One region of the Nocardiopsis sp. iso_25 genome, then DNA from elsewhere that is predicted to be linked to it. Evidence: riboswitches for the same ligand, from Rfam matches in the RefSeq annotation. Region 1 holds a riboswitch; each other region holds the start of a gene.
What was found. A riboswitch is a leader RNA that binds a small molecule or an ion and turns the genes downstream of it on or off. The one in region 1 is predicted to bind cobalamin.

Region 1 (6,223 bases):
CGAGACGACCGCGACCGTCTCCTGCGGGCGTCCGGGCGCGGTGGGCACCCGGCCCGCCAGGACCGCGGCCGCGGCCAGGGCCCCGCTGGGCTCGGCGACCAGACGCGCCCCGTGGGCGAGTGCGGCGACGGCGCGGGCGATCTCCTCCTCGGTCACGGTGACGACCTCGTCCAGGCGGGCGCGCAGGTGGGCGAAGGTCAGCTCGGACAGGCACACGCGCACCCCGTCGGCCATGGTGCGGTGGGTGCGCTCGGGCGGCCAGGCGACCAGACTCCCGGTGCGCAGGCTCTCGGCGGCGTCGGCGGCCAGTTCGGGCTCCACCCCCACGACGCGGACGCGGCGCGGGCCCGCGGCGGCCAGCGCGGCGGTGGCCACCCCCGAGGCGAGCCCGCCTCCGCCCACGGGCACGACGACGGTCGCGACCCCGGGCGACTGCTCCAGGATCTCCAGGCCGACCGTGCCCTGGCCCGCGATGACGCGCGGGTCGTCGAAGGGCGGGACGAGGGTGAGCCCCTCCTCGTCCCGGAGCCGCCGCGCGGTGGCCTCCCGCTCCCGGGGGGCCACCACGACGATGCGGGCGCCCAGGGCGCGCATGCGGTCGACCTTCACCCCGGGCGCGCCCTCGGGGACGACGACGGTGCAGGGCGCCCCCTGCCGGGCGGCGGCGTAAGCGAGCGCCTGGCCGTGGTTGCCCGAGGAGTGGGTCACCACACCGCTGCGGCGCCGGGCGGGGTCGAGCAGGGCGACGGCGTTGGTGGCACCGCGCAGCTTGAAGGCACCGGTGGGCTGGAGGCTCTCGGGTTTGAGCAGGAACGGCGGCCCTCCGGCGGGGCCCGCCGTCAGCGGGGTGCGCACCACCTCCCCGCGCAGGCGCTCCTGAGCGGCGCGGACGTCCTCCACCGTGATCAGTTCCATGCGTTCCCTGTTCCCGGTCCCGGACCGGCCACGCGTGCGGACCGGCGGCCCGCGGGGCCGCGGCCGTCGGCCGGGAGGGGAGCGGGTCTCGCGGAAGGAACGCGCGTGCACTACCGTGGCCGGTTGACTGTCAGCACAAGTCCATATCGTCGACGTCGCAGTGCACGGGAAGCCGGTGGAAGTCCGGCGCGGTCCTCGCCACTGTGACCGGAGGGCGCCTCCCGCACGCCACTGGGCCGGACACGGCCCGGGAAGGGTGGGGGCGCGGGGCAGAAGCCCGACTCCGGGAGCCAGGAGACCGGCTGCGACCGTCCGCGTCATCAGACCACGAAGGATGGTTTGTTCGTGAAGCCCACCGGGGCACGCGCGGTCCGGTACCGCCTGCCCGTCTGCGCCGCCCTCGCCCTGCTCCTGGCCGCGACCGCCTGCGGCGGCGCCGCCCCCTCCCCCGAGGCCGCCGGGGAGACGATCCGCAACTGCGGCGTCGACGTGGCCGCGGACAGCCCGCCGGAACGGGTGTTCGCCGCCTACCAGCCCGCTATCGAGACCGCCCACGCGCTGGGCCTCAGCGACCGCCTGGTGGGGACGGCGTTCCTGGACGCCGCCGTCCTGGAGGAGTACGCCGACGCCCAGGCCGGACAGGAGTACTACCCCAACCTGCCCAGCCGCGAGGAGCTGCTCAACCACAGGCCCGACTTCGTGCTCGCCGGGTTCAACGACGTGTTCACCGACGAGAACCTCGGCACGCGGGCCTCCCTGCGCGAACTGGGCGTCGGCAGCTGGATCCCGGCGCCGCTGTGCCCGAGCGGGGACGGCCGCACCGACGCGACCATCGACCCGGCCTCGGTGACGATGGACAGCGTCTACGCCGACCTGCGGGATCTGGGCGCGCTGTTCGACGCGCGCGAGCGCGCCGAGGAGGTCGTCGCGGACATGGAGGGCACGATAGGCGGGGTCGCCCGGGCCCTGGAGGGCCGCGTGCCTGAGGAGGACCGGCCCACGGTGATGGTCGGCCGCCCCAGCGACCAGGGGTTCCGGGTGGCGGGCGGGCAGGACTTCTCCACCGAGATCATCCGGCTGGCCGGCGGCGTCAACGCCTTCGCCGACCTGGACGGCGGGCGCAACCACGACGTGGCGGTCGAGGACGTGATCGCGCGCGACCCCGACTTCATCCTGGTCGACGTGTGCTGCGACGCCCGGATGACCGCCGCCGACGCCGCCCCGGACGTGGAACGGATCACGGCCGACCCCGTGCTGGCCAACCTGACCGCGGTCACCGAGGGGCAGGTGGAGGAGTTCACCTTCGCCGACCGCTCCGCGGGTGTGCGCAGCGCGGCCGCAGTGGAGACGGTCGCCCGGATCCTGCACCCCGGCCTGTTCGGGTAGGCGGGCCGATGGCCCCCCATACGGCCGGGAGGCCCGTGACGACCGTGCCCTCGGGGGTCCGGCGTCGGCTGCGGGCCGCCGCCGACGGTTCCGGGGTGCTCGTCGGCGCCCACGCCCGCGCGGCCGGGCTGGCGGTGGCCCTGCTGGTCCTGGCCGCGACCCTGCTGGTGTCGGTCCTGGTCGGCTACGAGCGGCTGTCGGTGTCCGACGTGTACCTCGCCTACGCCGGTTTCACCGGTTCGGACACAGACCTGGTCGTGCGGCACCTGCGTGTGCCGCGCACCCTGGCCGGGCTGGCGGTCGGCGCTGCCCTGGGCGTGTCCGGGGTCCTGGCGCAGGGGGTGACCCGCAACCCCCTCGGCGACCCCGGCGTGCTCGGCGTCAACGCGGGCGCCTCCCTGGCCGCGGTCCTGGCGATCAGCGTGTTCGGTGCGTCCTCGCTGCTGGGCTACGTCGGCTTCGCCTTCGCGGGCGCCGCGGCGGCCGTCTGCGCGGTCTACGCCGTCGGGTCGCTGGGCCGGGAGGGCGGCGGTCCGGTCAGGCTCACGCTCGCCGGAGCCGCGGTCTCAGCCCTGCTCGGCTCGCTGACCTCGGCGCTCGTCCTGCGCGACCGCGCGAGCCTGGAGGAGTACCGGTTCTGGGTGGTGGGCTCGCTGGCGGGCGCCGACGGCGCGGCGCTGCTCCAGGCGCTGCCGTTCCTGGCCGCGGGGCTGGTGGCGGCGGTGGCGGCGGCCCGGTCCCTGAACGCGGTGGCGCTCGGCGACGAACTGGCCCGTTCCCTGGGGACACGGCTGTGGCTGGTGCGCGGGGCGAGCGCTCTGGCGGTGGTGCTCCTGGCCGGGACGGCGACGGCCGTGGCGGGTCCGATCGGCTTCGTCGGAGTCGCCGTGCCGCACGTCGTGCGGGCCCTGGTCGGCCCCGACCACCGCTGGGTGCTGCCCTGGTCGGCGGTGCTGGCGCCCGTCCTGCTGTTGGCGGCCGACGTCGCGGGCCGTGTGGTGGCGCGTCCCGAGGAGTTGCAGGTCGGCGTCCTGGCCGCTCTCATCGGTGCGCCGTTCTTCGTCCTCCTGGTGCGCGGGCGAAGGGTGGCGGGGCTGTGACGGCGCGTTCCGGGGTCCTGGGCCCCCGGACGGGGGTGGCCCGGCTGGGCGGGCTGTCGGTGCGGGTGTACTGGCCCTCGGTGCTGCTCGGCGGCCTGCTCACCGCCCTGGCCGCGGCGGTGGCCCTGGTCTCGCTGACCTTGGGGGACTTCGAGCTGGCCGTGGGCGAGGTGGTGGACGCGCTCACCGGCCGTGCCGGTGTGATGGTCACCCACGTGGTGGTGGAGATGCGGCTGCCGCGTGTGCTCACCGCGCTGGGCGTGGGCGCGGCGCTGGCGCTCTCGGGGGCGCTGCTGCAACGGCTGGCGCGCAATCCGCTGGTCAGCCCGGACGTCATCGGGGTCAGCGCGGGCGCGACGACCGGGGCGGTGCTCGCCATCGTGGTCTTCGGCGGCACGGCGGCGGCGATCGCGGCCAGCGCGCTGGCGGGGTCCGTGGCCACCGCGTTCCTGCTGTACCTGCTCGCCCATCGGCGCGGTGTCAGCGGGCAGCGGCTGGTCCTGGTGGGGATCGCGGTCACCGCGGTGCTGGGCGCGGTGACGTCGTACCTGCTGACCCGCACGGAACTCACCACGGCGCAGCGCGCCGTGCTCTGGCTCACCGGCAGCCTGGCGAACCGGGGCTGGCCGCACGTGGTGACGGTGGCGGTGGCGCTGGCCGTCCTGGCGCCGACCGCGTTCGTGCTGGCACGTCAGCTGTCCCTGCTCCAGCTCGGCGAGGACGCGGCGACCGCCCTGGGCGGCCGGGTGCGGCCCGCCCGGGGCGCCCTGCTGTTCACCTCCGCCGCGCTCGCGGCCGCGGCCACCGCCGTCGCCGGTCCCGTCGCGTTCGTCGCTCTGGTGGCCCCGCAGATCGTGCGGCGTCTGCTGGGCGGACGCGCTCTGGGGCTGCTGCCCTGCGCCGCCTGCGGAGCGCTCCTGGCGGCCGGTGCGGACCTGGTCGCGCGCACCGCCTTCGGGGGGAGCGAACTGCCGGTCGGGGTGGTCACCGGGGTGCTGGGCGCCCCCTTCCTGCTGTACCTGCTGGCGCGCGGCGAAGGGGCGGGGCGGGGCCGGTGAGCGCCCGGGGGGCCGCCCCGGCGGGTCGCCGGGGCGCCCTCCCGGTCAGGCGGCCCGCGGGGCCGGGGCCCCGCGGCCCCCCATCGCGAAGTGGCGCGAACCGGGGGCGAGCGCCGCGGCCCCCGGGGCCAGGAAGCACAGGGCGGCGCACACGACCAGGACCGCCTCCGTGCCGAAGGCCTGGGTCGCCGGGGCGATGAGCGCGAGCCCGACCGGGGCCAGGCCGTAGGAGAACAGGAAGTCCAGCGAGGAGACGCGGGCGAGCTTGTCGGGCGCGACCTCGCGCTGGGCGGCGGTGAACCACGGGACGTTGAACAGCTCGATCCCGACCCCCGCCAGGGCGTAGGCGGCGAACACCGCCCACGGGCCCACGGGCAGGAGCAGGCTCAGCGGCGCGAGGCCGTACAGGGCCAGGCCCGCCAGCGCCACCCACCCCTGGGAGGAGGGGCGCCAGCGCCCGATCAGCAGCGCCCCGGCCAGCGCGCCGCCGGTGTAGGCGGTCAGCGCGCCCGCCAGCACCGCCTCGGTGCCGTAGGTGTCGCGGCTGACCACGGGGAGCAGCACGCCCGTGGCGGAGTAGCCGGTGGCGATCACCGCCGTCAGGGCGCCCAGCCCCGCGAGGAACCACGTGTGGCGCCGGGCCTCGCGCAGCCCGTCGCGGAAGTCGGCGACCAGGGAGGGGCCGCGCGGGGGCGCCGTCCCCGGGGCGGGGGCGCCCCGTCCCCCGGGCGGGGCCAGGGCGGCGACCGCCCAGAGCGCGGCGGTGACCAGGAGCAGGGCGTGCACGCCCAGGACCGTGGAGAGCAGCGCCGTCGCCCCCGGGGCGACCAGGGTGGTGACCCGCACGGAGATGGTGAGCGCCGCGTTGGCGCGCTGGCGGCGCGGCTCGTCCACGACCTCGGCGGTCAGCGCCTGGAAGGCGGGTCTACAGGCTCCCTGTCCCGCGCCCACGGCCGCCGCGGCCACGGCCGCGAGCGCCAGGGCGCCGGTCGCCACGCCCGCGGCGACCAGCGGAGTGGCCGCCGCCGCGAGGACCCCGGCCCACAGCACCACCGCGCGGCGGGAGAGCCGGTCGGCCAGCAGGCCGCCGAGCGGCAGGGCCAGGAGGAACCCGCCGGTGCGGGTGGCCAGGAGCAGGCCGAGCCCCATGGCGGTGAGCGTTCCGTCCAGGACGGCCAGGCCGAGGATGAACGGCATGGCCCACGTGGCCAGACCCGAGGCGGTGCTCCCCGACCACAGGCGCAGGAAGGCGGGGTCGAGGAGCACGTGCGCGCGCGGTGGGGCCGTGGGCACGGCGCCGGTCTGCTGGGTGTGGGCCACGTCTTTCCACGTCCTCTCCGCGGGTGGTCACCGGCGCGGCGCGGCTGACGCCGCCCTCGCCCGGGTATGTCCGTCACAGGGCCCGCCCCGCCGGGCGGCGGGCGGTACTGGCCGGACACACCCCGGGGACGCGAACTCCGACCCCACTAATGACAATGGTTATCGTTTTATCTACAATAGCGCGCGGACTCCGGTACTCAGAACATCCGGCGCTCCCCGTTGGTGTCCCGTGTTACTCCCAACCCCTTTTGGAAGGACGACCGTGGACCGCTCCCTCGTGGACCAACTGCCCCCACCGCTTCCCGCCGAACAGATCCTCGCCGTCAACCCGCCGCGAGAGGACCTGCACACCACCCGCTCCTACACCTGGAACGGCTGGGGGTTCGAGGTGCCGCCCGGCGTCTTCCTCCCCGGCGGGACCAGCAGGATGATCCACCAGCGCAT
Region 2 (6,223 bases), 1.9 Mb from region 1:
ACACGGGCGAGGGGAGCCATGAGCGAAAACGGACCATACAACCAGCCGCCGCAGAACCCATACGGCGGTGGGGACAACAGTGGGGGCCAACCGCCCTACGGCCCGCCCCACGGCGCCCCCTACGGCGACCCCGGAACCGGCGGCCAGCCGCCCCACGGCGGTCCCTACGGCGACCCCGGAACCGGCGGCCAGCCGCCCTACGGCGGTCCCGCGGGTTTCCCCGGCTCCCCGGACCAGCAGATGTACGCGGGCGGCCAGCCGCCCTACGGCGGCGGTCCCGGCGGCCCCGGGTACCCCCCTCCGCCGCAGCAGCCCCAGGGCGGCGGCAACAAGGCGGGCCTGTGGGTCGTGATCGGCGGCGGCGTCGTGATCGTCGTCCTGGTCATCGCCGTCCTGGTCATGCTCGTCACCAACGGCGGCGGGCAGCAGACCGTCACCCCCGAGCCCGAGCCCGCCCCGAGCACGGAGGAGACCACCGGCGGCGGTGAGACGTCCGAGCCCGCCCCCGACGCGGCCCCCGCGGGCGAGCCCCCCTACGCCGTCCCCGCCGAGCCCTGCCAGGCCTTCACCGACCAGGTGCTCTCCGACTTCCTGATCCAGGACGAGGGCGACAAGTACGTCCAGGACAACAACTCCTACTGCGAGAGCCTCGAAGGCGCCGCCCCGGAGGGCAACCCCTCCGAGAGCTACGCGATGTTCGAGATCAGCTACCAGGTCCCCTACTCCGCCGCCGACTCCGTCGAGGCAGCCACCAGCGACTTCCAGACCGCGGTGCAGGAGCTCAGGGGCGAGGGTGACTACAACACCTTCTACGACGCCGCGAACGTGGAGGAGGACAAGGAGGTGGACCTCGGCGACGAGGCCCACTACGTCCTCACCAAGTACGACTTCCTGGGTGAGGACATCCCCGAGGCCACGCTGGTGATCCGCAGCGCCAACCTCAACATCCGGGTCCAGTACCAGATGCACCCGCCCTTCACCGAGGACGCCTCCGCCGAGGACCTGGTCATGCCCGACAACGTCGAGGAGATCATGCTCAACGCCGGCGCCGAGGCGCTGGCCCTGGTCGGCGCCTGAGGCGGCTGACCGGACACGGCACGAGGGGGCCGCGGCGTTCGCCGCGGCCCCCTCTCGCATGTCAGCCTCCCGGGGACTCTTTTTGGATCGACCTCAGCTTGTGGGGGTCGGTTCGGGTGCCCACGGGGTTCTGGAGGGGCTGGAGGTGAGGCTGCAAGCAGGACCGCGCCGTAGGCGTCCGTCGAGGGTGGTGGGCGACGGTGTGGGCACGAGCCGTCTCACCGGAGGCACCGCTGTGCCTGCTTCAACCCGATTCCCGTTCTCCGGGCGCCCGAGCAAGGAAGACACCGCACCGCAGGCGTCCGTTGAGGGCGGTGGCCCGTCCCGACGCGCAGCGTCCCCGACGGGCGATGGCGGGCGACGGGCGGGCCGAAGCGGAGCGGATGTCCAAAAAAACACTGCCGGGCTCACACCAGGTCGGCGCGCACCCGGCGGGCCGCCTCGACCATGTTGCGCAGGGCCTGTTCGGCCTCGGCGTAACCGCGCGTCTTGAGGCCGCAGTCGGGGTTCACCCACAGGTTCTGGGCGTCGATGTGCGCGACCGCCAGCCGCAGCGACCCCTCGATCTCCTCCACCGAGGGCACCCGCGGGGAGTGGATGTCGTACACGCCCGGGCCGATCCCGCGCCTGTAGCCCCGCTCGCCCAGGTCCCGCACCAGCTCCATGCGCGAGCGTGCGGCCTCCACGCTGGTGACGTCGGCGTCCAGCGCCTCGATGCCGCCGACGATCAGCCCGAACTCGGAGTAGCACATGTGCGTGTGGACGGTCGTGGACGGCGACACCCCCGACGTGGCCAGGCGGAAGGAGCCCACCGCCCAGTCCAGGTACCGCGCCCGGTGCTCCGAGCGCAGCGGCAGCAGTTCGCGCAGGGCCGCCTCGTCCACCTGGATGTGGCGGATCCCGGCGCGCTCCAGGTCGGCGACCTCGTCGCGCAGAGCCAGGGCCACCTGGCGGGCGGTCTCGCCCAGCGGCTGGTCGGTGCGCACGAACGACCAGGCGAGCATGGTGACCGGGCCGGTCAGCATGCCCTTGACCGGCTTGTCGGTGCGCGACTGGGCGTAGGTGGTCCACTCGACCGTCATCGGCGCCGGACGCGAGACGTCGCCGAACAGGATCGGCGGGCGCACGCACCGCGAACCGTAGGACTGCACCCAGCCGTTCTCGGTGGTGGCGTAGCCCTCCAGCTGCTCGGCGAAGTACTGGACCATGTCGTTGCGCTCGGGCTCGCCGTGCACGAGCACGTCCAGGCCGATCTCCTCCTGGAGCGCGACGACCCGGTCGACCTCCTCGCGCAGGACGGCCTTGTAGGTGTCCTCGGCCAGTTCCCCCCTGCGGTGCGCGGCGCGGGCGCGGCGCAGCTCGGCGGTCTGGGGGAAGGAACCGATGGTGGTCGTGGTGAGCGGGGTGTCGGTGGGCCTGCCGCGCTCCCGCGGGCGCTCGTAGGCGTCCGGGCCCAGGGCGTCGAGGCGGGCGCGCACGCGCGCGTCGGTGAAGGCGGGGGGACGGACGCCGCCCCGACCGGTGTACTCGGCCTCGGCCCCCTCGGACAGCACGCGGCCGAGCAGAGCCGTCTCCCGGGCCTTCTGCCGGGCGAAGGCCAGGGCCCCGCGCAGCTCGGGGGCCAGGGAGGTCTCGGCGTCCAGGTCCAGGGGCACGTGCAGCAGGGAGCAGGAGGTGCTCACGGTCAGCTCGTCGGTGAGGGCCAGCAGGGTGCCGAGCGCGGCGACGGCGGCCGGGATGTCGGTGCGCCAGACGTTGCGTCCCTCCACCACGCCCGCGACCAGGCGGGTGGCGCCCAGGCCGGAGATCCGCACCAGGTCGTCCACGCCCTCGTCGTCGGTGACCAGGTCCAGGCCGACCGCCTCGACCGCGGACTCCTTGAGGACGCGCAGGGCCGCGGAGCCGATGGAGCCGAAGTAGGTGGACACCAGCAGGGAGGGCCGGTCGGTGACCGCGCCCAGGCGCTGGTAGGCGCGCTCCAGGTGGCCGACGGCGGCGCGGCCCTCGTCGGTGGCCAGGATCGGCTCGTCCAGCTGGACCTCGGTGGCGCCCGCGGCCCGCAGGTCGCCGAGGAGCTGGGCGTAGGCGTCCAGGAGCTGGTCGAGCAGCTGGACCGGTTCCCAGCCCTCGGGGGCGCCGTCGGCGGGCTTGGCCAGCAGCAGGAAGGTGAGCGGGCCGACCAGGACCGGGCGGGTGTGGAAGCCCGCCTCGGCGGCCTCACGGAACTCGGCGACGGGCTTGTCGCCCACCAGGCGCGGACGCGTGCCGGGCGAGAGCTCGGGGACCAGGTAGTGGTAGTTCGTGTCGAACCACTTGGTCATCTCCAGCGGAGGGGCGCCCTGCTCGCCGCGGGCGAGCGCGAAGTAGCGGCGCAGCTCCTCCTCGCGGTCCGGCGCCGCGGCGGGCGGGGCGAAGCGGGAGGGGACCAGGTCGAACAGGACCGCGGTGTCCAGCACGTGGTCGTAGTAGGAGAACGTGTTGGAGGGGATGTCGTCGACACCGGCCTCGCGCAGCTGGGCGTAGACGCCCAGGCGCAGGTCGGCGGCGACCCCGTCCAGTTCCCGGGCGGTGGTGCGGCCCCTCCAGTGGGACTCGCAGGCGCGCTTGAGCTCGCGGTCGGGGCCGATGCGCGGGTAGCCGTGCACGGTCGAGCGCACGGAGGGACGTGGTCCGCCCGGGGCCGCGGAAGGCGCGGGGGTCGTGGTCATGAGCTTCTCTCCCTCGTCGAAAGCCGGGTACCGGCCGCGGGGAGGAGAAGAGGGGCGGGCACGCCGACGGACGCGCCGCGGGCGCGCACCGGACCTGCCACCGCCTCCGGCCCTCCCTCGGGGCGCGGGACCGCCGGCGCCGCGGGTGCGTCGCCGGGTGGAGGCAGGTCTTCGGACTCGGGGGCGCGGGCGGTGCGGACACCGCTCCTCCTACTGGCCGCCGCTTCCCGGTTTCCGGTCTCGGCGACCGGCACTACCAGTGCTCATGGCGGCGTTCGTTCCCCCATACCGCTGCGGGGCAGTCCCGGACTCGCACCGGGTTCCCTCTTGCGACATGGTTCCGCCCCGTTCGTTCCGGGCCGGGCCCGGGACGCGGGGGTGGATCATGTACCTTCCACGGCTGCAAGTATAGGGAGGGCCCCCTTCGCCCATGCACCCGGCGTGCGGCCCCATGCGCACGGTCCGGACGGTGAGAACCCCCGTCCTTCGGCCGGCGTCACACACGAAGTCAAGCGTTGCGCGGGTGAGCCCTCTCTGCTCCCCGCGGACGTTCGTCTGAGCGATGAACGTGGAGATTCCCTCGTGAATAAGCAGTCCCGCCTCGCCATGGCACCGGACCACCCCCTGATCACGGTCGTGGTAGCCCTGGCGGTCCTGGCGGGCATGGTGTTGTTCGCCACCCGCTCCTCCGGAGAGCCCGAGCCAGGGCCGCGGACGCAGGGAGCGCCGCTCTCCGAGAGCGAGCCGCCTCCCCCGGCCTCCGGCGAGCCCGACGGGCTCACCGAGGTGGACGCGGCCGCCGTGGCGGGCGTGGAGGAGGCCGAGCTGCCCTACGACGGGGAGATCTCCGTCTCGGTGACCTACCCGGTGATCCCCAACGCCGAGCCGCTGGCCGACTTCCTGGAGCGCGAGCTGACCGACGAGGTGCGCGCCTTCGAGGCGGCCAACCCCGGCGCGGTCTCCTTCGAGGCGGGGTGGAACCTGACCGCGGCGCGCGACGGCCTGCTGGGGGTCCGCGTGACCCGGGTGGAGACCGACTCCGAGGGGTCCCGGGAGGGTTACACCACCTACTGGTACGACACCGAGACCGCGGCGCACCACCCCTCCGCCGCGCTGGTCGGCGGCCAGGAGCAGCTGGAGGAGCTCAACGGCCTGGTGCGCGACGCCGTCGGGAGCGGGGAGGACGGGGAGGGCCCGGCCGACCCCGACGTCATCCACCCGATCAGCTCCCTGTACGACTCGGTGGGCTTCAACCCCGACGGGGACCTGGTCGTGGAGTTCGACGCCGGGCAGGTGGCCCCGGCGCAGGAGGGCCGCACGCGCGCGGTGGTCGCCGCCGGTGAGGCCGAGGGCCTGCTGTCCGAGCTGGGACTGCGCGTGCGAGACGCCGCGACCGTGGGCGTGGACGACTTCTCCATCGCCGCCCCGCCCCGGGCCGACAAGGACGGCCAGGAGGACGGCGCCGTGCCCGGACAGGTGCCCGCGGTGGACCCCGGCGTCGACTGCTCCGACCCCGACACCAAGTGCGTGGCGCTGACCTACGACGACGGCCCCGGCGGGCGCACCCCCGAACTGCTGGACGCCCTCGCCGAGTACGACGCGCGGGCCACGTTCTTCGTCACCGGCAACCCCGTCATGGAGCACCCGCACACGGTGCGGCGCGCCTACGCCGAGGGGCACGAGATCGCCAACCACACCCTGAACCACCCCGACCTGGCCGGTCTGGGCGCGGGAGGGGTGCGCGCGGACCTGGACATCGTGCAGGCGCTGGTGTACCGCGAGACGGGTTACACCATGGACCTCATGCGTCCGCCCTACGGCTCGACCGACGAGGGCGTGGCCTCGGTGACCGCGGACATGGGCCTGGCCCAGATCCTGTGGAGCGTGGACACCCTCGACTGGAAGGACCGCAAGGCCCCGGTGATCCACGACCGGGTGCTGGAGGGCGCTTCGGACGGGGCGATCATCCTCATGCACGACATCCACGGCACCACCGTCGACGCCTCCCGTACGGCGATCCGGGAACTGCACGAGCAGGGGTACACCATGGTCACGGTGTCCCAGCTGCTGGGGACCACGACCCCCGGCGAGACCTACATGGACGGGGTCCCCGACGCCCCGGAGGAGGGCGCCGAGCCCTCCGAGGAGCCCGCTGAGGGGGCCGAGGAGGCTTCCGAGGGGGCCTGAGGGCGCGGCGTCACGGCGCGGCGGGCGGTCCGGGTGAGGATGGCCCAGGGAGGACTTCGGGGCCGCGGCCGGTGGGCCACACGGGAAGCGGAACCGTGTGAGGGCACCGGGCGGTGCCGGTAGGGCGCCCGCACGGGCGTTCCCGGTCTCCGGCGCGTCGCCCGTCCCGGGGTGGTGACCACATGTGGTCACCACCCCGGGACGGGTGGGGGCGTCCCCTATGTTGCTCCCAGCAGCAGCCGTGTTGGCAA
Region 3 (6,223 bases), 920 kb from region 1:
GCCCGCGGTGTGGTCTTCCGCTGGTTCGCCCAGCCGCTGCTGCGCCGCAACCGGGCCCGGGTCTACGCCGCGGTGCGCGACGACCTGCGCCACCTGGACCGCAACCCGGACGCGCCGGACCGGGCGGAGCGGATCCAGTCCATGGTGGCCAGCGCCGAGCCGCTGGTGCGGCTGGTCGGCCAGCGCATGGGGCGGGCCGGACGCGACCACGCCCCGCTGCTGGAGGTGCTGACCCGCCGCTACTACGGCAACCGCGGGCTGTCCGGGGTCGCCGCGCGCGAGGTCGGGGGCTGCCGGTTCGTCACCGCCGACCACAACGGCGCGGGCGGCCTGACGCGCGTGGTCACGACCGCCGTGGACATCGCCGCGCTGCCCGGCGCCGTCGGCGCGGTCGGTGAGCTGGCCGCCGACGTGGCCGAGCACGGCCTGGTGGCCGACCTCTACCTCACCTGGGAGGACCAGCCCGACGCCGACGCGATGGCGGTGCGGCTCGGCGGGCTCCTGGCCGAGCACCCGCTGCCCGCGGGCGTGCGCCGGGTCACCGCCACCGTCGCCGGTACCAGCGGCGCGGTGATGCACCACCACTTCACCTTCCGGCCCGAGGGCGACGGCTTCGCCGAGGACCGGCTGATCCGGGGCCTGCACCCGCAGATCGCGCGGCGCCTGCAGTTGCAGCGCCTGCGCGAGTTCGACCTGACCCGGCTGCCGTCGGCCGACGAGGAGATCTACCTGTTCCGGGCGGTGGCCAAGAGCAACCCGGCCGACGAGCGCCTCTTCGCGATGGGCCAGGTCCGCGACCTGACGCCGCTGCGCGAGGCGGACGGGCGCCTGGTCGCGCTGCCCGCGTTGGAGGACACGGTCACCGGGTGCCTGGACGCGATCCGCAACATCCAGGCGCAGCGCCCGCAGAACCGGCGCTTCGACACCAACCGCATCATGATGTACGTGTGGCCGGCGACCGAGCTGACCCCCGAGGAGCTGGAGACGCTGGTCCAGCGGCTGCTGCCGACCACGGCCGGGGCGGGGCTGGAGGAGGTCCAGTTCCTGGCCCGCCAGCGCACCTCCTCCGGTGAGCTGACCGAGGTCGCGGTGCGCATCAGCCTGGACCAGGGCCAGGACGCGCAGGTCCACGTCGAGGAGCCCTCGACGGAGCCGGTGCTGCCGCTGGACGACTACCGCCAGAAGGTGCTGCGCGCGGCCCGGCGCGGGACCGTCTACCCCTACGAGCTGACCGGTCTGCTGTCGGGCCCGGGCGGCGGTTTCACCGAGTACGACCTGGACGACAACGGCGTGCTGGTCCCGGTGGACCGGCCGCGCGGGCACAACTCCGCGGCGATCGTGGCCGGTGTGGTCACCACGCCGACCGTGCGCCACCCCGAGGGGGTCACGCGCGTGGTGCTGCTGGGCGACCCGACCAAGGCGCTGGGCGCGCTCTCGGAGCCCGAGTGCTCGCGGGTGATCGCCGCGCTGGACCTGGCCGAGTCGATGCGGGTGCCGCTGGAGTGGTTCGCGCTGTCGGCGGGCGCGCGGATCTCGATGTCCTCGGGCACCGAGAACATGGACTGGGTCGCGGCCGCGCTCAAGCGGATCGTGGAGTTCACCCAGGACGGCGGCGAGATCAACGTCGTGGTCGCGGGCATCAACGTCGGCGCCCAGCCGTACTGGAACGCCGAGGCGACGATGCTCATGCACACCAAGGGCGTCCTGGTGATGACGCCGGACTCGGCGATGGTGCTCACCGGCAAGCAGTCGCTGGACTTCTCCGGCGGTGTGTCGGCCGAGGACAACTTCGGCATCGGCGGCTACGACCGGGTGATGGGCCCCAACGGGCAGGCGCAGTACTGGGCGCCGAACCTGGCCTCGGCCCGCGAGATCCTCATGGCGCACTACGACCACACCTACGTCGTGCCGGGGGAGGAGGCGCCGCGCCGGGCCAGGACCCTGGACCCGGTCGACCGCGACGTCTCGCCGTTCCCGCACGCGGTGGCGGGCAGCGACTTCGCCACCGTCGGCGAGATCTTCTCCGCCGAGCACAACCCGGACCGCAAGAAGCCCTTCGACATCCGCACGGTGATGCGTGCGCTCTCGGACCAGGACCACGCGGTGCTGGAGCGCTGGGCGGGCATGGCCGACGCCGACACGGCGGCGGTGCAGGACGCGCACATCGGCGGCTGGCCGGTGTGCCTGGTGGGGATCGAGTCGCGGTCGGTGCCGCGGCACGGCTTCCCGCCCACCGACGGCCCCGACACCTACACCGCGGGCACGCTGTTCCCGCGTTCGTCCAAGAAGGTGGCGCGGGCGATCAACGCGGCGTCGGGCAACCGGCCGCTGGTGGTGCTGGCGAACCTGTCGGGGTTCGACGGCTCGCCGGAGTCGCTGCGCAAGCTCCAGCTGGAGTACGGGGCCGAGATCGGGCGGGCGATCGTCAACTTCGACGGCCCGATCGTGTTCTGCGTGATCTCGCGGTACCACGGCGGCGCGTTCGTGGTGTTCTCCAAGGCGCTCAACCCGAACATGACGGTGCTCGCGCTGGAGGGGTCGTTCGCCTCGGTGCTGGGCGGGGCCCCGGCGGCGGCCGTGGTGTTCGCCGGTGAGGTCAACACGCGTACCGCGAGCGACCCGCGGGTGACCGGGCTCCAAGAGCAGGTGTCGGCGGCCAGCGGCGCCGAGCGGGCCGCGCTCAACGCCCGGTTGGCCGAGACGCAGTCCTCGGTGCGGGCGGAGAAGCTCGGCGAGGTCGCCGCGGAGTTCGACCGGGTGCACAGCATCCAGCGCGCGGTCGAGGTGGGTTCGGTGGACGCGATCATCAGCGCCGCCGAGATGCGGCCGCGCATCATCGAGGCGATCGAGCACGGCATGAAGCGCTAAGCGCTGAGGCCAGCGGGGCGGGGGTACGGCGGCAGGCCGCGGCCCCGCCCCGTTCGCGTGCGCCGGGGGGTGGGCGGCGGGTCCGCCTCCGGCGTGTGGGAGGACGGGGCCGACCACCACGGGCACCGGTCGGCGGAGCCGCCGGTGTGCGGGCGGCCCGGGCTGACGGGCGCAAGCGCCGGTCGGCCCGGGCCGCCCCGTCCGTGCGGTCAGCGGATCTTCTCGCCGTACACGTGGTCCACGGGCATGGTCATGAGCACCCTGCGGTCGGAGACCATGACCGACCGGTACTCCTCCCAGTCGGGGTGCTCGCCGGCGGCGAGGCGGTAGTAGTCCACCAGCGCCTCGACATCGGGGCCGTGCGGGTCGGTGCCCGGCCCGGTGAGGGTGGCCACGCCCTCGGCGGTGGCCCATGCCCAGCCGTCGGCACTGGTGACCTGGAGCGTGGCGCGCGGGTCGCGGCGCAGGTTGGCGGTCTTGGCCCGGCCCTCGGTCATGGAGACGTGGAGGAGGTCGGTCTCGGCGTCGTAGAAGGGCTGTACGGGGGAGAGCTGGGGGCGGCCGTCCGCCTTGATGGTGGCCAGGACGCCGAGCCTGCTCCGGGCGAGCAGTGCGCGCGGGTCGAACGTCGTCTCGGTCATCTCCGGAAAACCCCTCTCAGCCGGGTGCTGGTGGTGCGGGGCCGTGTGCGGCCGGTCACGAGCCTATCCCCGGGAGCGCGCGACGGCGCGGTCCTCACCGCGTGGCCCCTGTGCGCCTTCCGGCGGCGAAGGGCCGAGGGGGCCTTGATAGTCTGCCGGGGCCAGTCGTACCACGTACGTGGTCAGGGAATCCGGTGCGAATCCGGAACTGACGCGCAGCGGTGAGGGGGACGGGCGGGGTACTCACGCCACTGGGGCGGAGGCCGCGGAGACCACGGCGTCGAGGCGGCACCGACCTGGGAAGGCATCCCGTCCGGACGAACCCGAGTCCGAAGACCTGCTGGCCCCTCCGCGTCGAGTGCGCGGAGGCGTCCCGTGCCAGGCTCCGCGTTCGAGCCCCGACATCCAAGGCATGCCCATGCTGCGTCGCGCCCCGCGCCCCCTTCCCCTCCTGCTCGCCTCCGCCCTGCTGCTCACCGCCTGCGCCCCCTCCCCGGAAGGGGGGAGCGGTGAGGGGGAGGCCGCCGCCGGCGCCCGTACGGTCGACAACTGCGGGCACCGGGTGGGCGTCGACGCCCCGCCCGAGCGCGTCGTCTCCCTCAACCAGGGCAGTACCGAGATCCTGCTCTCCCTGGGGCTGGCGGACCGCCTCGTCGGCACCGCCACCTGGACCGATCCGATCATGGAGGGGCTGGAGGAGGCCAACGGGGGCATCCCCCGCCTGGCTGACAACGCCCCCTCCTTCGAGGTGGTCCTGGACGCCGAACCGGACTTCGTGACCGCCTCCTTCGTCTCCACGCTCGGCACGGGCGGTGTCGCCACCCGCGAGCAGTTCGAGGATCTGGGCGTGCCCACCTACGTCTCCCCGACCGACTGCGCCACCGGCAAGGACAACGACAGCGGGGGGGACGGCTCGCGCAGCGAACCCCTCACCCTCGACGCCGTGTACGGCGAGATCCGCGACCTGGCCCTGCTGTTCGGGGTCGAGGAACGCGGGGAGGAGCTGGTCGCCGAACTGGAGGGGCGGGTGGCGGCGGCCACCTCGGACCTGGACGCCTCCGGCGTCTCCCTCATGTACTGGTTCGCCAACTCCCAGTCGCCCTACCTCGCGGGCTGCTGCGGCGCCCCCGGCGCCATCACCCGCGCGGTCGGCGCGCGCAACGCCTTCGACGACACCCACGACGAGTGGCCCCAGATCAACTGGGAGACCGTCGCCGACCGCGACCCCGACGTCATCGTCCTCGGCGACCTGACCCGCGACTCCCAGACCGCGGAGTCCGCCGACGCCAAGATCGCGTTCCTGGAGTCCAACCCCGCCACGAGCAACCTCACCGCCGTGCGCGAGGAACGCTACGTCCTGCTCAGCGGCCAGGCCATGAACCCCTCGATCCGCACGGTCGAGGGGATCGAGCAGGTCGCCGGGGGTCTGCGCGGCCTCGGGCTCGGCCGGTGAGCGGTGCGCGTCTGGCGCTGCTCTCCTGCGGTGGACTGGTGCTCCTGGCCGTGTCGGTCTCGGTGGCGGTGACCATCGGCCCCGCCGACATCACCACGGCCGAGGTCTGGAGGTCGGTCGCCGCGCGGCTGGGGTTCGGGGAGAGCGGCCTGTCGCCGCTGCGCGAGGGCATCGTGTGGGACCTGCGCATGCCCCGCACCCTGCTCGCCGCGGTGTGCGGGGCGGGGCTGGCGCTGTGCGGGGCGGTCATGCAGTCCCTGCTGCGCAACCCGCTGGCGGACCCCTTCGTGCTCGGGGTGTCCTCGGGGGCCTCCACCGGTGCGGTCGCCGTGCTGGTGCTGGGCTGGGGCGGCGCGGTGGTGTCGCTGTCGGCGGGCGCCTTCGTCGGCGCCCTGCTCTCCTTCGGGCTGGTGGTGCTGCTCGCGCACACCCTGGGCGCGAGCATGGACCGCGTGGTGCTGTCGGGGGTGGCGGCCATGCAGCTGTTCTCGGCGCTGACCTCGTTCATCGTGCTGACCTCGGCCGACGCCGAGACCACGCGCGGGGTGCTGTTCTGGCTGCTGGGCTCCCTCAGCGGCGCCGGGTGGGACGACGTGGTGCTGTGCGCGGCGGTGCTGGCCGGTGTGCTCGCCGTGTGCCTGGCGCACACCACCACCCTGGACGCGTTCGCCTTCGGTGAGGAGGCCGCGGCGAACCTGGGCGTGCGGGTGGCCCGCGCCCGCATGGTGCTGCTGTGCGCCACCGCGCTGCTCACCGCCGCCCTGGTCAGCGCGGCCGGGGCGATCGGCTTCGTGGGGCTGGTCCTGCCGCACGCGGCCCGCGCGCTCACCGGTGCGGCCCACGCCAGGCTCCTGCCGGTCACCGCGCTGGCGGGCGCCGTCTTCCTGGTGTGGGTGGACACGGTCGCCCGCACCGCGCTGGACCCCCAGGAGATCCCGGTGGGGGTGGTGACCTCCCTCATCGGGGTGCCCGCCTTCGTCGCCGTGCTCTACCGTGCGAGGAGGCACACGTGACCCATTCCGACCAGGCGGTGGCGCGCGGCCGCGACGGCGCCTCCTCCGCGACGGCACCGGGGAGGGACGCCGCGACCGAGGTGCTCGGCGCGGGTGCTCCGCCCGCCCGCCCGGCGCTCACGACCGACGGCCCGCGGCCCGAGGGAGGGGGGCGGACGCGGCGCGGCGGGCCCGGCGCCACCGGGCTGCGCGCCGAACGGGTGAGCCGCCTGATCGGCGGAGGGCTCGTCCTGGACGGCGTCACCCTG

Region 2: another riboswitch for cobalamin. It lies ahead of metE (5-methyltetrahydropteroyltriglutamate--homocysteine S-methyltransferase); the one in region 1 lies ahead of AC0VX6_RS15935 (ABC transporter substrate-binding protein).
Region 3: another riboswitch for cobalamin. It lies ahead of AC0VX6_RS11830 (ABC transporter substrate-binding protein); the one in region 1 lies ahead of AC0VX6_RS15935 (ABC transporter substrate-binding protein).

The regions. Positions count from the first base shown of each region.
Region 1 is NZ_CM149667.1:3,664,849-3,671,071, forward strand. It holds gene AC0VX6_RS15930 (threonine ammonia-lyase) at 1-915, opposite strand, end outside; cobalamin riboswitch at 1,057-1,236, shown strand; gene AC0VX6_RS15935 (ABC transporter substrate-binding protein) at 1,261-2,301, shown strand; gene AC0VX6_RS15940 (FecCD family ABC transporter permease) at 2,310-3,401, shown strand; gene AC0VX6_RS15945 (FecCD family ABC transporter permease) at 3,398-4,459, shown strand; gene AC0VX6_RS15950 (MFS transporter) at 4,505-5,779, opposite strand; gene AC0VX6_RS15955 (class I SAM-dependent methyltransferase) at 6,042-6,223, shown strand, end outside.
Region 2 is NZ_CM149667.1:1,799,516-1,805,738, reverse strand. It holds gene AC0VX6_RS07860 (DUF3558 domain-containing protein) at 19-1,077, shown strand; gene metE (5-methyltetrahydropteroyltriglutamate--homocysteine S-methyltransferase) at 1,485-3,785, opposite strand; cobalamin riboswitch at 3,951-4,111, opposite strand; gene AC0VX6_RS07850 (polysaccharide deacetylase family protein) at 4,392-5,972, shown strand.
Region 3 is NZ_CM149667.1:2,740,195-2,746,417, forward strand. It holds gene AC0VX6_RS11820 (ATP-binding protein) at 1-2,868, shown strand, start outside; gene AC0VX6_RS11825 (PPOX class F420-dependent oxidoreductase) at 3,078-3,509, opposite strand; cobalamin riboswitch at 3,655-3,868, shown strand; gene AC0VX6_RS11830 (ABC transporter substrate-binding protein) at 3,928-4,962, shown strand; gene AC0VX6_RS11835 (FecCD family ABC transporter permease) at 4,959-5,975, shown strand; gene AC0VX6_RS11840 (ABC transporter ATP-binding protein) at 5,972-6,223, shown strand, end outside.